3 regions of the Klebsiella planticola genome follow, and region 1 is predicted to be linked to each of the others. Evidence: predicted binding sites of a transcription regulator. Region 1 holds the regulator's gene; each other region holds the start of a gene.

The links. The regulator sigma-54, encoded in region 1, starts transcription at its own class of promoters, with help from an activator protein. The targets are predictions, from matches to a motif close to GTTGGCACANNTTTCGCTNT.
Region 2: a site for sigma-54 is predicted at 3,059-3,078, ahead of norV (anaerobic nitric oxide reductase flavorubredoxin). Genes of this name have one in related genera too.
Region 3: a site for sigma-54 is predicted at 1,889-1,908, ahead of hydN (electron transport protein HydN). Genes of this name have one in related genera too.

What each region holds. Positions count from the first base shown of each region.
Region 1 is NZ_CP026047.1:1,166,652-1,171,560, reverse strand. It holds gene rapZ (RNase adapter RapZ) at 1-320, opposite strand, end outside; gene ptsN (PTS IIA-like nitrogen regulatory protein PtsN) at 366-854, opposite strand; gene hpf (ribosome hibernation promoting factor) at 927-1,214, opposite strand; gene rpoN (RNA polymerase factor sigma-54) at 1,237-2,670, opposite strand; gene lptB (LPS export ABC transporter ATP-binding protein) at 2,718-3,443, opposite strand; gene lptA (lipopolysaccharide ABC transporter substrate-binding protein LptA) at 3,450-3,995, opposite strand; gene lptC (LPS export ABC transporter periplasmic protein LptC) at 3,964-4,539, opposite strand; gene kdsC (3-deoxy-manno-octulosonate-8-phosphatase KdsC) at 4,536-4,909, opposite strand, start outside.
Region 2 is NZ_CP026047.1:574,551-579,459, reverse strand. It holds partial or broken gene MC50_RS29345 (hypothetical protein) at 149-223, opposite strand; gene norW (NADH:flavorubredoxin reductase NorW) at 435-1,568, opposite strand; gene norV (anaerobic nitric oxide reductase flavorubredoxin) at 1,565-3,013, opposite strand; gene norR (nitric oxide reductase transcriptional regulator NorR) at 3,201-4,745, shown strand; gene gutQ (arabinose-5-phosphate isomerase GutQ) at 4,708-4,909, opposite strand, start outside.
Region 3 is NZ_CP026047.1:581,558-586,466, forward strand. It holds gene hypF (carbamoyltransferase HypF) at 1-1,315, opposite strand, end outside; gene hydN (electron transport protein HydN) at 1,325-1,852, opposite strand; gene MC50_RS02750 (LacI family DNA-binding transcriptional regulator) at 2,000-3,013, opposite strand; gene ascF (PTS cellobiose/arbutin/salicin transporter subunit IIBC) at 3,280-4,722, shown strand; gene MC50_RS02760 (6-phospho-beta-glucosidase) at 4,752-4,909, shown strand, end outside.

The sequences.
Region 1 (4,909 bases):
CTTGATAGCGGATGCAGACGACGGGTGTCGCTGTAGCGGCGGATCAGCGTATTGCGGTCAGCATCAAGGAACAGCAGCTGAGGGGAAAATGCCTCAGGCAGATTTTTCATCGCCTGTTCAAAGATCTCTGGCGATTCCGGCATGTTACGCACGTCAATGCTGACGGCGGCAGAGATGTTTCTGTCGGCCAGCGATCTCGCCAGCTCAGGCAACAGCACTACCGGCAGGTTATCTACGCAGTAGAAGCCCATATCTTCCAGCGCCCGCAGAGCGACGGATTTCCCCGAGCCTGAGCGGCCACTGACGATCATCAGTACCATGTACCGTTTCTCCTCAGTACGATAAAGGGTAGGGGGCGACGGCCGTTATACGTCATCGTTGCTTCCTGCTTCGGTGATGATCTCATACAGCTCTTCATCGCTTTGCGCCGCGCGCAGGCGGCGGCAAATCGTTTTATCCGCCAGTCGTTTTGCGACCAGCGACAGCGTATGCAGATGGGTTTTGGTCTGGTCAGCCGGGACCAGAAGCGCAAACAGCAGATCGACCGGCTGGTTGTCGATGGCATCAAAGGCGATCGGAGTCTCCAGCTGGACAAACACGCCGACGGCGCGCAGCGTATCCTCTTCGAGTTTGCCGTGCGGAATGGCAATCCCGTTGCCAATCCCGGTACTGCCCATTTTCTCGCGGGTAAGGATCGCCTCAAACACCACCTGCGGTGGCAAACCTAACTGTTTTGCTGCCAGTTCACTGATGATTTCCAGCGCGCGCTTTTTGCTCTGGCAGTGAACCTGGCTACGGGTACATTCCTGGTTAAGGACGTTGCTCAGTTGTAGAGCCGAATCGTTGTTCATCATAATTTCACCTGAGCGCGCCCCTCGCCTGCCGCCGATGAAAGCCGGCAGCAGGCAAGGGCGGCGCCCGGACAATTAGTGTTGTTTTAGTTTATCTTTATGTTTTGTTAACTGTCTTGCCAGCTTATCGATGAGTCCATCGATAGCGGCATACATATCCTGCCCTTCCGCACTGGCATGGATTTCGCCACCGTTGACATGCAGATTGGCATCCGCAATTTGCGTCACCTTCTCTACTTTTAACACAATATAGACCTGATTGATCCTGTCGAAAAACTGCTCCAGCTTGCTGAACTTCGCATTAACGAATTCACGCAGTGCAGGGGTGATCTCGACGTTGTGTCCTGTAATGTTGAGCTGCATAGTGTCTTCCTTATCGGTTGTATCAAACCAGTTGTTTACGCTGGTTAGATGGCGGAATGGATAAAGACTCTCGGTACTTAGCGACGGTACGACGTGCCACCATGATACCCTGTTCGGACAGGATGGTGGTCAGCTTACTGTCACTCAACGGCTTCGCGGGATTCTCCGCGGCGATTAACTTCTTCACCAGCGCACGAATGGCCGTCGACGATGCCTCGCCGCCGCCTTCCGTATTCACGTGGCTGGAAAAGAAATATTTCAGCTCAAAAATACCGCGCGGACTGTGCAGATATTTTTGGGTGGTAACGCGTGAAATGGTGGATTCATGCATTTCGACGGCCTGAGCAATATCCGCCAGCACCATCGGTTTCATGAACTCTTCACCCTGATCGAAGAAGGCCTGCTGCTGTTCGACGATGCAGCGGCTGACGCGCAGCAGCGTATCATTGCGGCTTTCCAGACTCTTGATCAGCCAGCGAGCTTCCTGCAGGTTGCTGCGGATAAACTGGCTGTCTGCATCATTGCGCGCGCTGTTGCCCATGGCCGCGTAATGCTGATTAATCTTCAGGCGTGGGATGCTGTCGGAGTTAAGCTCCACTACCCAGCGACCACTGACCTTACGTACCAGTACGTCGGGAATGACGTATTCCGGTTCGCTGGTCTGGATCGACTGACCGGGGCGCGGATCGAGGGACTGGATGAGATTAACGGCTTCTTTCAGCACCTCTTCTTTCAGTCGGGTGACGCGCATCAGGGAGCGGAAATCATGGTTGGCGAGCAGATCGAGATGATCGCTGATGATCAGTCGGGCTTCTTCCAGCCACGGCGTCTCTTTGGCATATTGGGAAAGCTGAACCAGCAGACAGTCGCGCAGATCTTTTGCCGCGACGCCGACCGGGTCAAAGCGCTGAATACGCTTTAGCACCGCTTCAACTTCTTCGAGACCAATTTCGTCATCGTCGATACTCTCGACAATATCTTCCAGCCGAATGGTGAGATAGCCGGTGTCATCAACGGCATCGACAATCGACGTGGCGATGGCGCGGTCGGTGTCGGTAAACGGCGTCAGTTCAACCTGCCACATCAGGTAATCCTGCAGGCTTTGGGTCGTTTCGCCTTGATAGACAGGCAGTTCGTCGTCCTGGTAGTCAACGCCGTTTCCGGACGGAGTGCCAGCGGTGTAGATTTCATCCCAGCTGGCGTCGAGCGGCAGCTCTTCCGGCATATCTTTTTGTTCAAGAGCGTCGACGGTGTCCAGCGATTCGCGGTCCTCGACCTCTTTGGTTTCTACCTCTTCGTGAAGATCGGTTTGCTCAAGCAGCGGATTACTCTCCAGCGCCTGCTGGAGTTCTTGCTGGAGTTCTAACGTGGACAGCTGCAGCAAGCGAATAGCCTGTTGCAGTTGTGGCGTCATGGCAAGCTGTTGGCTTAGCCTTAATTGCAAACCTTGCTTCATATTCAGGGCTAATATCTCCGGCTAAAACGTCTGTAACCTCTACCCTATCAGAGTCTGAAGTCTTCCCCAAGATACACGCGCTTAACCTGCTCGTCTTCAAGGATTTGCTGCGGGGTGCCGTGGGCGATCAGATGACCCTGGCTGACGATATAGGCGCGTTCGCAGACGGCCAGCGTCTCCCTGACGTTATGGTCGGTGATCAGCACGCCAAGACCACTGTCGCGCAGATGCTCGATGATGCGTTTGATATCAATAACGGAAATGGGGTCAACCCCGGCAAAAGGCTCATCCAGCAGAATGAATTTCGGATTAGCGGCCAGCGCGCGGGCGATTTCAACGCGGCGGCGTTCACCGCCGGACAGCGCCTGACCGAGGCTGTCGCGCAGATGCTCGATGTGAAATTCTTCCATCAGCTCTTTCGCGCGGTCTTCACGCTGCTCGCTGCTGAGATCGTCACGAATCTGCAACACCGCCATTAAATTATCGTACACGCTCAGGCGGCGGAAAATGGAGGCTTCCTGCGGCAGATAGCCGATACCCCGACGCGCGCGGGCATGCAGCGGCAGCAGGCTGATATCTTCATCGTCGATGATAATGTTGCCAGCGTCGCGCGGTACAATGCCGACTACCATGTAGAAGGTCGTGGTTTTACCGGCGCCGTTCGGCCCGAGGAGGCCAACGATCTCGCCAGAGTTGACGGTCAGACTGACATCTTCCACCACGCGGCGGCCTTTATACGCCTTGGCGAGATTCTTTGCGGTTAATGTTGCCATAACGAATTAGTTACCCTTCTTTTGCTGGTTGGTGCTTTTGTCTTGCAGCTGCGAAGGAACCAGAACCGTCGTCACGCGTCCGCCTTTATTGCTGAACGCCTGCATTTTCTGCTCTTTCACCAGATAGGTGATTTTGTCGCCCTGAATGTTGCTGTCGAGCTGATCCAGGTGTGCGTTGCCGGTCAGCACCACAAAATCATTCTGCAATTCATAGTGCATTTTCTGCGCGCGGCCTTTCACCGGCTTGCCGTTGTCCTGCATCTGGTAGAAGGTTGCCGGATTACCGTAACCGTCGATCACTTCTTTACCTTTTTCACCGCCAGGACGGGTCACCACCACCTTATCGGCGTTGATTTTAATGGTCCCCTGGGTGACGACGACATTACCGGTGAAGGTAACGACATTACCCTGCATATCCAGTGACTGCTGATCGGATTCGATGTGAATCGGTTGATCGGTATCGCCGGTTTTTGCCAGTGCCGGCAGGCTGGCGGCCAGTAAGGCGCTGGCGAGCGCAACCTTAAGGCTGAGTTTGTTTGTTCTGAATTTCATAAGAGGTTCTAACCTTTTCAATCAGCTCGGCAGTTTTGCTGCGTAAATTTCCGCGCATTTTCAGGCCGCTGGAATTAAATGTCGTCCCGTACAACGTCACCATGTCATCAGAGGTAACATCTTGCGTCACCAGGTTTATCTGGGCGTTATCCGTCGTAATTTTGCGCAATTGAGAGTCCGCGCTCAGCGCGTCCACCTCGACGTTTCCGTAAAGATACAGCATGCGATCTTTAGTCAGTTTGGCTTTATCCGCTTTGATAGACCAGGTGGGTACCTTGTTGGTATCAAACGTGGTCATCACCGGTTTGGTGAACCACGATACTTCCTGGGCGGAAAAATACTCCACATGCTCAGCGATTAAGCGGTAGTTAAGCGCCCCTTCCGGGCTGTAAACAACGGTGTCGGTATGTTCACTGGTATAGGTCGGGTCATCAGGACCGATCTCTTGCTGAATGGTATCGTCCGTACCCGCCAGATTCAGGCCGATCAGAATAAGCGCGACCAGCGATAGTAAAATGATAACCCAACGTCTGGTTTTACTCATATTGATTGCCCTTTGGCCTCATCCAGCTTGCCCTGCGCCAATAGTAACAAATCGCAGACTTCGCGTACCGCCCCGCGTCCACCGTCGATGCGGGTAACATAATCCGCTCGCGGTATCAGTAGCGGGTGCGCATCCGCCACTGCCACGCTTAAGCCGACCTCGGCCATCACCGGCCAGTCGATAAGATCATCGCCGATGTAGGCCACTTCGTCCGGACGAACGGCCAGCTTGCTCAATAATTCGCGAAATGCCAGCAGTTTATCGGACTGCCCCTGATACAGGTGCGTAATGCCCAGCGTCTGACAACGATCTTCTACCAGTTTAGCTTTTCGTCCGGTAATAATCGCGACTTCAATACCTGAGGTCAGCG
Region 2 (4,909 bases), 590 kb from region 1:
GGTAGGCGTTGCGCCGCCCGGCAAAATACCGACGCAGAATCTGTAGCCCGGGTAAGCGTCGCGGCGTCCGGCGAAATACCGGCGCAGAATCTGTAGCCCGGGTAAGGCGTTTACGCCGCCACCCGGGAATAACGCCCGTTCGGGCAGCTTAACGTACCAATTGTTTGAGCAATGCAAAGGCCTCCTTCATTCGCTCCTTGCTGACCACAAAAGCACGCAGCTGGCATGTTGCCCGGCGGCGCTGCGCTTGCGCGGGCCTACGGGACGAATGCCGAACGGCAGGCCGGGTAAGCGTCGCGGCGCCCGGCAAAATACCGACGCAGAATCTGTAGCCCGGGTAAGCGTCGCGGCACCCGGCAAAATACCGACGCAGAATCTGTAGCCCGGGTAAGGCGTTTACGCCGCCACCCGGGAATAACGCCCGTTCGGGCAGCTTAACGTACCAATTGTTTGAGCAATGCAAAGGCCTCCTTCATTCGCTCCTCGCTGACCACAAAAGCACGCAGCTGGTTTTCCGCATCCACGCCTTTAGCCACCAGGCCGTCGTTGGCGGCAACGATATTCCATGTTAGGTCTTCGCGCCGCGTATCTCCGGCCAGATGCAGCGGCAGATCCGGGGTTTTCACCTTCACCAGCATCGGCGGCAGCGTCAGTTCGCTCGCCTGCGACAGCAGGTTTTTAGCGAGGCACATCGCGCTCAGTAAAATCGGCTGCAGAAATGGCAGGACGCTGCCATTGATTTCCGCGCAGTCGCCGAGGGCGTAAATTGCCGGATCGCTGGTTTGCAGCCGGCTGTTCACCACCACGCCACGACGAATCAGCAACCCGGCATGGCGCGCCAGCGCCGTTTCCGGGCGTAGACCGGCGGCGGCGACCACCGCATCGACGGTGACGCTGCGCTGGCGGTCGAGGCTGACGCGAATGCCGTCGGCAGTTTGCTCCAGCCCTGCAAGCTGGGTTTTCAGCATCAGGTGTACGCCCATATCGGTTAACCGATGCTGCAGGCGGCTGCTGACCTCCGGCGGCATCAACGCTGAGAGCACGCTGGCGGAGTTATCGACTACCGTCACCGCCTTTCCGGCGCGGCAGAAGTCCATCGCCAGCTCGCAGCCAATCAGGCCGCCGCCGACGATCAGCACGCGTTGCGCATCGTGGAGCTGACTCTGCGCGGCGCCGTATTCGCGTTGGCTGTTGAGGGTCAGCATCAGCTCATGCCCGGGTACCGGCGGAATAAACGGCGCGGCGCCGGTCGCCAGCACCAGCTTGTCGTAGCGCCACTCGCGATCCTGGCTTTTGACCACTTTGGCCTCGGCGTCGATATTGCTCACCCGGACGTGGGGGAACAGGCGCAGGTTATACTGTTCGGCAAACTCCCCGGCGGTTTGCAGGGTCAGATCCTCGGCATTCTGACCGCGGCTGATGACGTGGCTGAGATCCGGTTTGTTGTACTCATCCATGCTGTCGGCGGCGATCAGCGTCAGCGGAATGTGCGTATCCTGCTTACGAATATTTTTCACCAGTTGACGGGCCGCAAAGCCCGAGCCGATGATCACGATACCATCGCTCATACCGCCTCCGTTGCCAGGACATCAAATACCTCTTTACCGAGAGAGCATTCCGGGCACAGGAAGTTATCCGGGACCTCGCTCCACGGCGTCCCCGGCTGGACATCCTGGTTCGGCTCGCCTGTCGCCGGATCGTAAACCCACTGGCAGACGCTGCACTGCATCGACGGGCCGAGATCGGCTGCCGCAGCGGCGGCACAAGCGCAGTTTTCCTGTTCCGGCCCGCTCTGTGCTGCGGCGACCGGCAGCGGCGAGAGCGCCCACTGGCGGGCAATTTCACGGCCGTGTTCGCGGCACAGCTCCAGCGCGTCGAGGTCCGGGCGCCATTTGGCCTTCAGGCTCAGCGACATTTCAAAACCGGCATCCTGTAAACGGGTGGACAGGCGATCGACCGCACCGCCGCTCCAGCCGTGAGAGCCGAAGGCGCTGGCGCGCTTATTGCGAAAACGCAGGCCGGTCATCTCCTCCACCAGGCCGGCGATTTTCGGCATCATCACGTTATTCATGGTCGAGGTGCCCACTAACACCCCTTTTGAGCGGAAGACGTTGGTCAGAATTTCGTTTTTGTCGCTGCGGGCGACGTTAAAGATTTTTACCGCTACGCGCGGGTCCACGTCGGTAATTCCCTGGGCGATGGCATCGGCCATCATGCGGGTGTTGTTGGACATGGTGTCGTAGAAGAGAGTGATGCGATCTTCCTGATAATCCGCCGCCCATTTCAGGTACAGCTCGACGATTTGCGTCGGGTTGTCGCGCCAGACCACGCCGTGGGAGGTGGCGATCATATCCACCGGCAGGTTGAAGCCGAGGATCTCGGTAATTTTTGGCGTCACCAGGCGGCTGAACGGCGTCAGGATATTGGCGTAGTAGCGCTGGCACTGTTCGAACAGCTCGGTCTGATCGACTTCGTCATTAAACAGGTGCTCGTCGCAGTAGTGTTGGCCGAAGGCGTCGTTGCTGAACAGTACCGCGTCGCCGGTCATGTAGGTCATCATGCTGTCCGGCCAGTGCAACATTGGCGTTTCGACGAAGATCAGCTGCTTGCCATTGCCGATGTCGAGGCTGTCGCCGGTTTTCACCACGTTAAAGTTCCACTCCGGGTGATGGTGATGGCCGGTTATGGAGTCAATGGCGTTGGCGGTGCAGTAAATCGGAGTATCCGGGATACTGTTCATCAGCTCGGTTAGCGCACCGGCATGGTCTTCTTCCGCGTGGTTAATCACGATGTAGTCAATATCGGCAAGATCGATCTCGCTGCGCAGGTTCTGCACGAACTCGCGGCTGAATTTATGATCGACGGTATCAATCAGCACATTTTTCTCTTCACGGATGAGATAGCTGTTATAGCTGCTGCCGCGCAGCGTTTTGTATTCGGTGCCGTGAAAATCACGCACTTCCCAGTCACGTTGGCCAACCCAATGAATATTATTTTTAACCAGAATAGACATAGCAACCTCAATTAATTCAGCGTGTTCAAATAAGATGAATTGCTTATATCAAGTTACGTGCCAACTTTTTAATTGATTGATTTTAAATATATTATGTGTTTTTGCTTAAACTGATTGCTGTCAAAATGACAATGGTTAAAATAGTCGTTATGACAATAATCACTGTCAAAACGACAATGAGGCTGCAATGAGCTTTTCCGTAGAGGTACTGGCGAAAATCGCCATTGATTTACAAAGCGATATTGGTCACGCCGATCGATTCTCGCGTCTGATAGCCACCCTGCGGCAGGTGCTGGGATGCGATGCCTCGGCGCTGCTGCGCTACGACGCTCATCAGTTTGTGCCGCTGGCTATCGACGGACTGGCGCAGGATGTGCTGGGGCGACGCTTTGCGCTGGCCGGGCACCCGCGGCTGGAGGCGATTGCTCGCGCGGGGGATGTCGTCCGCTTCCCGGCGGACAGCGATCTGCCCGACCCTTATGACGGGCTGATTCCCGGCCAGGAGAGCCTCAAGGTCCACGCCTGCGTGGGGCTGCCGCTGTTTGCCGGACAAACCCTGATAGGCGCATTGACCCTCGACGGTATGGACGCCGACCGTTTCGATAGCTTCAGCGATGAGGAGCTACGGCTGATTGCCGCGCTGGTGGCAGGAGCGCTGAATAACGCGCTGCTCATTGCCCGCCTCGAAAATCAGAACGTGCTGCCGGAGGCGAGCGCGAGCTATACGCCCCCCGACCGCCAGGAGATTATCGGCCTGTCGGCGCCGATACAGCAGCTGAAAAAAGAGATTGATATCGTCGCCGCGTCGGATTTGAACGTGCTGATTAGCGGCGAAACAGGCACCGGCAAAGAGCTGGTGGCGAAAGCGGTCCACCAGGGGTCGCCGCGGGCGGCCAATCCGCTGATCTATCTGAACTGTGCGGCGCTGCCGGAGAGCGTGGCCGAAAGCGAGCTGTTCGGACATGTGAAAGGGGCGTTTACCGGGGCTATCAGCCACCGCAGCGGCAAGTTTGAAATGGCCGATAACGGGACCCTGTTTCTTGATGAGATTGGCGAGCTGTCGCTGGCGCTGCAGGCCAAGCTGCTGCGCGTATTGCAGTATGGCGATATCCAACGCGTGGGCGACGATCGCAGCCTGAGGGTTGACGTGCGGGTACTGGCGGCCACCAACCGCGATCTGCGCCAGGAGGTGATTGCCGGCCGTTTTCGCGCCGATCTCTATCATCGCCTGAGCGTGTTTCCGCTCTCGGTGCCGGCGCTGCGCGATCGTGACGATGACGTGGTGCTGTTAGCTGGATATTTCTGCGAACAGTGTCGTTTGCGGATGGGGCTGGCGCAGGTGGTGCTGAGCGACGCCACGCGGGCAAGTCTGCGCAGTTGGCCGTGGCCTGGCAACGTGCGCGAGCTGGAACATGCGATTCATCGCGCGGTAGTGCTGGCGCGGGCGACGCAGGCTGGCGATGAGGTGCGGCTGGATCCGACGCATTTTCAGTTTGCCGTCGACGCGCCCGGACTGCCCGCCGCGACATCGGCGGTGCCGATGCAGGCGATCAATCTGCGCGCGGCGACTGAGGCATTCCAGCGCGAGGCGATTTCCCGCGCGTTAGCGGATAACCATCGCAACTGGGCCGCTGCCGCCCGCGCGCTGGCGCTGGATGTCGCCAACCTGCACCGGCTGGCGAAACGTCTGGGGCTTAAAGAATCCCGGCCTGATAGAAGTTCTGCAGGTTAATCGCTCCAACCAGAAGGCCGTTTTCGTCGACCACCGGGGCGGCGCTGATTTTGTGCTTCATCAGCCGCTCTTTGGCTTCGACCGCGCGGCTTTCCGCCTGCAGGGTGACGCCGTTGCGGGTCATCGCCTGGGCAACGGCATCGTTGAGCGTCCCGCCGCCGACC
Region 3 (4,909 bases), 590 kb from region 1:
AGCCATAAACCGCCTGCATCAGACGCCGCGCCTGATGCCACTGCTGTTCTACGCCTTCATCGCCGAGGTCGCCGAAGTGCTGACTCACTACCGCCTGCTCTCCGCGCGCCAGACAAAAGGTATTTTTCATATCGGCGCCGAGGCACAGCAGCGGCGGCACGTCGTGAAACCCCGGCGGTAACGGCATTGCGTCAGGCACATAGCCCCGCGAACGCCGTAGCATTTCACCACTTTGCCGCATCACCGAGTCGTCCATCCGCTGCACGATGTCGCGATTGTGCAGCAGAAAGCCATCGGCAATCCCGGCCAAATCGCGCAGCGCATCGGCGTTGGCGATCGCCGGCGGCCGCCCGCTCAGGTTGCCGGAGGTCATCACCAGAGGGCGCGCCAACGCCTGCAAAACCAGATGCTGCAACGGATTAGATGGCAGCATCACCCCCACTTCATTCAGCGCTGGCGCAATGTCGTCACACAGGCCATCGACCTGCGATTTCTCTATCAATACGATGGGCGCCGCGGGTGAAGTCAGTAACGCCTGCGCCGCTTCCGCCAGGCTATCCGCCGCCGGCAGCATCACCGCCAGCGGCTTTGCCGGACGATGTTTGCGTGCGCGTAACGCCGCCACCGCGCGCGGATTGCCGGCATCGCACACCAGATGAAAACCGCCCACGCCCTTGATGGCGACAATCTGCCCGGCCTGTAGCTGATGAATCGCCGCCTGCAATGCCGCTTCTCCGACCAGCGACTCGCCTTGCGCGCGCCACTCCAGACGCGGGCCGCAGTCGGCGCAGGCTACCGGCTGAGCATGAAAACGTCGGTCGCCAGGGTGGCGGTACTCGGCCTCGCAGCGCGGACAGAGTGGAAAAGGAGCCATCGAGGTAAAGGGGCGGTCATAGGGCATCGCGCGAATAATGGTGAAACGCGGCCCACAGTGAGTACAGTTAATAAACGGGTAGCGATAGCGGCGCTCCTGCGGATTGTTCATCTCCGCCAGGCACGCCGGGCAGGTGGCCGCATCGGGCACAATCTGGGTACGCATACTTCCGCCGCCGCTTTCGCGGATGGCGAAATCCTGCGGCGGCGTACGCCAGTGAAACGGCCGGGTTTCCACGCTGTCGATACGCGCCAGCGGCGGGCAGCGGCGGGTCAGCGCGGCGAGAAACGCCGCCTCATCGCCCAGCAGGCGCACCAGTACGCCGTCACCGTCGTTACATACGTCGCCGCAGCGAGCTGACTGCTGCGCCAGCTGCCAGACAAAGGGGCGGAAGCCCACCCCCTGTACTTTACCGCGAATGCGAATCTGCACCCCGTTCATCGTGCCGCCTTACCAGGCCAGCGCCGTACGACGACGTTTTTCGATATTCATCTGCTCAAGCTTATTGCGGTCCACGCAAATCAGCGCATGCGTCGGGCAGGCCTCTATACAGGCGGGGCCCTCCTCCCGGTGATGGCAAAGATCGCATTTATTGGCTTCCGCTTTTTCCGCCATCACGTTCAGCCCGGCACCGCTATGACGAATCACCGGACGCACCACCACCTCCATCGCGCCGTACGGACAGGCCACCACGCAGGTTTTGCAGCCGATGCAGCGCTCCTGCATCACGTGAATAAAGCCTTTATCCCTGGCGATCGCGCCGTTCGGACAGACGTTGGCGCACGGCGCGTCTTCACATTGGCGGCAGGCGGTCGCCGTCGAGACGTTGACGCCTTTGATCACATGGATACGCGGTAAGAAGGATTTTGGCGTCAGCGCGGCGCAGTCCTGATTTTCCTGATGAGAGACCACGCAGGCCACTTCACAGGTGCGGCAGCCGATGCATTTGCTCGCGTCGGCAATAATGAAACGGTTCATCCATTTCTCCAGCAGTAAGAAGGTTACGCGGCGGAGTATGCATAATACGTTCCAACTTTTATCGCACTGATAATAAAGGAAATGAATCACATATAGGCGGGGAACAGATTCTGTCATCGTCACATCTGACGATGACAGATGACGACGTCAGGCGAACGGTCCCGGGGCAATAGAGTCACGTTCAAGCAGCTCGCCGGGGAAGGTTTGCTGATATTTTAAATCACCGCCGTCGAGCATAAAGATCAGTCGGTTAATGCTCTCCTTGATCATCTCCGTCACCGGTATCTTGACGCTGGAGAGCGCCGGAACCATATACGGCGCCAGCACGATATCATCGAAGCCGATGACCGAGACCTGTTGCGGAATCCGCACGCCCTGCTGATGTAGCTGCTTCATCGCGCCAATTGCCATGTCGTCATTGCTCGCCACCAGCGCACTGTAACGGGCATCGCGCTGACGCAGCGTCTCTACGCCAGCAGCGCCGCTTTCCGGGGTCCATTTGCCCTCAACGATCAGGTCATTATGCAGCGAAATCCCGTGTTTCGTCAGCGCATCTTTATAGCCGGAAAGGCGTTCAATCCCGGTAGGCGAATCCAGCGAGCCGGTGATAAACGCGATATCACGATGGCCGTGGGCAATCAGTTTTTCGACCGCCGTAAACGCCGAGGCTTTTTGATCGGACCAGACGCAGTGGCTGGCGTTGCGCCGCAGTCGGCGGTTGAGCACCATAATCGGCTGCGGCTGGTTTTCTACGATTTCATCCATTTCATCAACGCTGAGAAAACGCGGATAGATGATAATGGCATCGCAGCGCAGGTCGAGCAGGTACTGGATCGCCTCGCGCTCTTCTTCCGCGCTGTGCTTGCCGTCGGCCAGAATCAGCTGCCGTCCCTTGTCTTCCGTCATCCGCGCAACGTGAAACAACAACTCGCTAAAATAGACCCCGTGATAAAGGGTGTTGGTTACCACCAGCCCCAGCGTCTGGCTCTTTTTGGTAGCCAGATTACGCGCCAGCAGATTGGGCCGGTAGCCGCTTTCCGCTACGGCCTGAAATACGCGATCTTTCGTTTCCTGGCTGACATAGCCGTTGCCCGACAGTACCCGGGAAACGGTCGCCTTCGATACTCCCGCGCGTTTCGCCACCTCCAGCATCGTTGCCATGTTGTTCTTCCTGTTGCAAAAGATGCCCGCAGTGTACTGCACGCCTCGCCGTTTTACAGCTTTGACTCGCGCGCAGCGCAGATTCTTTTTCATTTCACATAGCGATCAAAATCACAAAAATTAAAAATGATTTTTTTAGATCTTGTTAGAACAAATGAAACTCATCATGATTTTGTGGAACCGGTTTCCTACATATCCCTGATAGCGCACGATCCTCAGGTGCGATAACCAGCCAGTACCCTATTGATTAAACAGGATAAAATCCGATGTCTAAAAATTACGCAGCCCTGGCAAAGCAAATTCTGACGGCAACAGGCGGGGCGGATAACATCACGGCAGTCACCCACTGTATGACCCGTCTGCGTTTTGTGGTCAAAGATGATGCGCGGGTGGACAGCGCCGCGCTCAAAAGCCTGAAAGGCGTGCTTGGCGTGGTGCGCAGCGACAATCAGTGTCAGGTGATCATCGGCAATACGGTATCGCAGGCGTTTCGCGAAGTGGTCAACCTGCTGCCGGACAATATGCGCCCCGCGGAACCTCAGGGAAAACCGCCGCTGACGTTAAAACGTATCGGCGCCGGGATCCTCGATGCGCTGATCGGCACCATGTCACCGCTGATCCCTGCCATCATCGGCGGATCGATGGTCAAACTGCTGGCGATGATCCTCGAGATGAGCGGCGTCCTGCCTAAAGGTTCGCCCACGCTGACCATTTTGACCGTTATCGGCGACGGCGCCTTTTTCTTCCTGCCGCTGATGGTCGCCGCCTCTGCGGCGGTAAAATTCAAAACCAATATGTCGCTGGCGATTGCCATTGCCGGGGTGCTGGTCCATCCGAGCTTTATTGAGCTGATGGCAAAAGCGGCCCAGGGTGAGCACGTCGAGTTCGCCTTTATTCCGGTGACGGCGGTGAAATACACCTATACCGTCATTCCGGCGCTGGTGATGACCTGGTGCCTGTCATATATCGAACGCTGGGTCGATCGCATTACTCCGGCGGTGACGAAAAACTTCCTCAAGCCGATGCTGATCGTGCTGATCGCCGCTCCGCTGGCGATCCTGCTGATAGGGCCGCTCGGGATCTGGATCGGCAGCGCCATCTCCGCGCTGGTGTACACCATTCATAGCTATCTGGGCTGGCTGTCGGTGGCTATTATGGGCGCCCTGTGGCCGCTGCTGGTGATGACCGGGATGCACCGCGTTTTCACCCCGACCATTATTCAGACCATTGCGGAAACCGGTAAAGAAGGGATGGTGATGCCGTCAGAAATCGGCGCCAACCTGTCGCTGGGCGGCTCATCGCTGGCGGTAGCCTGGAAAACTAAAAATCCGGAGCTGCGCCAGACTGCGCTGGCGGCCGCGGCCTCCGCCATTCTGGCCGGTATCTCCGAACCGGCGCTGTACGGTGTCGCGGTGCGGCTCAAACGTCCGCTCATCGCCAGCCTGATCAGCGGCTTCATCTGCGGTGCGGTGGCCGGTATTGCCGGGCTTGCCAGCCACTCGATGGCGGCGCCGGGCCTGTTCACCAGCGTCCAGTTCTTTGACCCGGCTAACCCGATGTCTATCGTCTGGGTCTTCGGCGTGATGGCGCTGGCGGTGGTGCTCTCATTCGTACTGACGCTGCTGCTCGGCTTTGAAGATATCCCGGTAGAAGAGGCCGCAGCCGATGCCAGAGCGCGCCAGACCACGACCCGACCATCACACGTCTGAACACTATTTTTTTGCAAGCGAGGTAACGCATGTCGACTTTTCCACACGGGTTTTTATGGGGCGGCGCGCTGGCCGCAAACCAGTCTGAAGGGGGGTATCTCGAGGGCGGCAAAGGGCTGACCACCGTGGATACGCTGCCCCACGGCGCGAACCGCATGCCGGTTAAGCTCGGGCTGGAGAAGCGTTT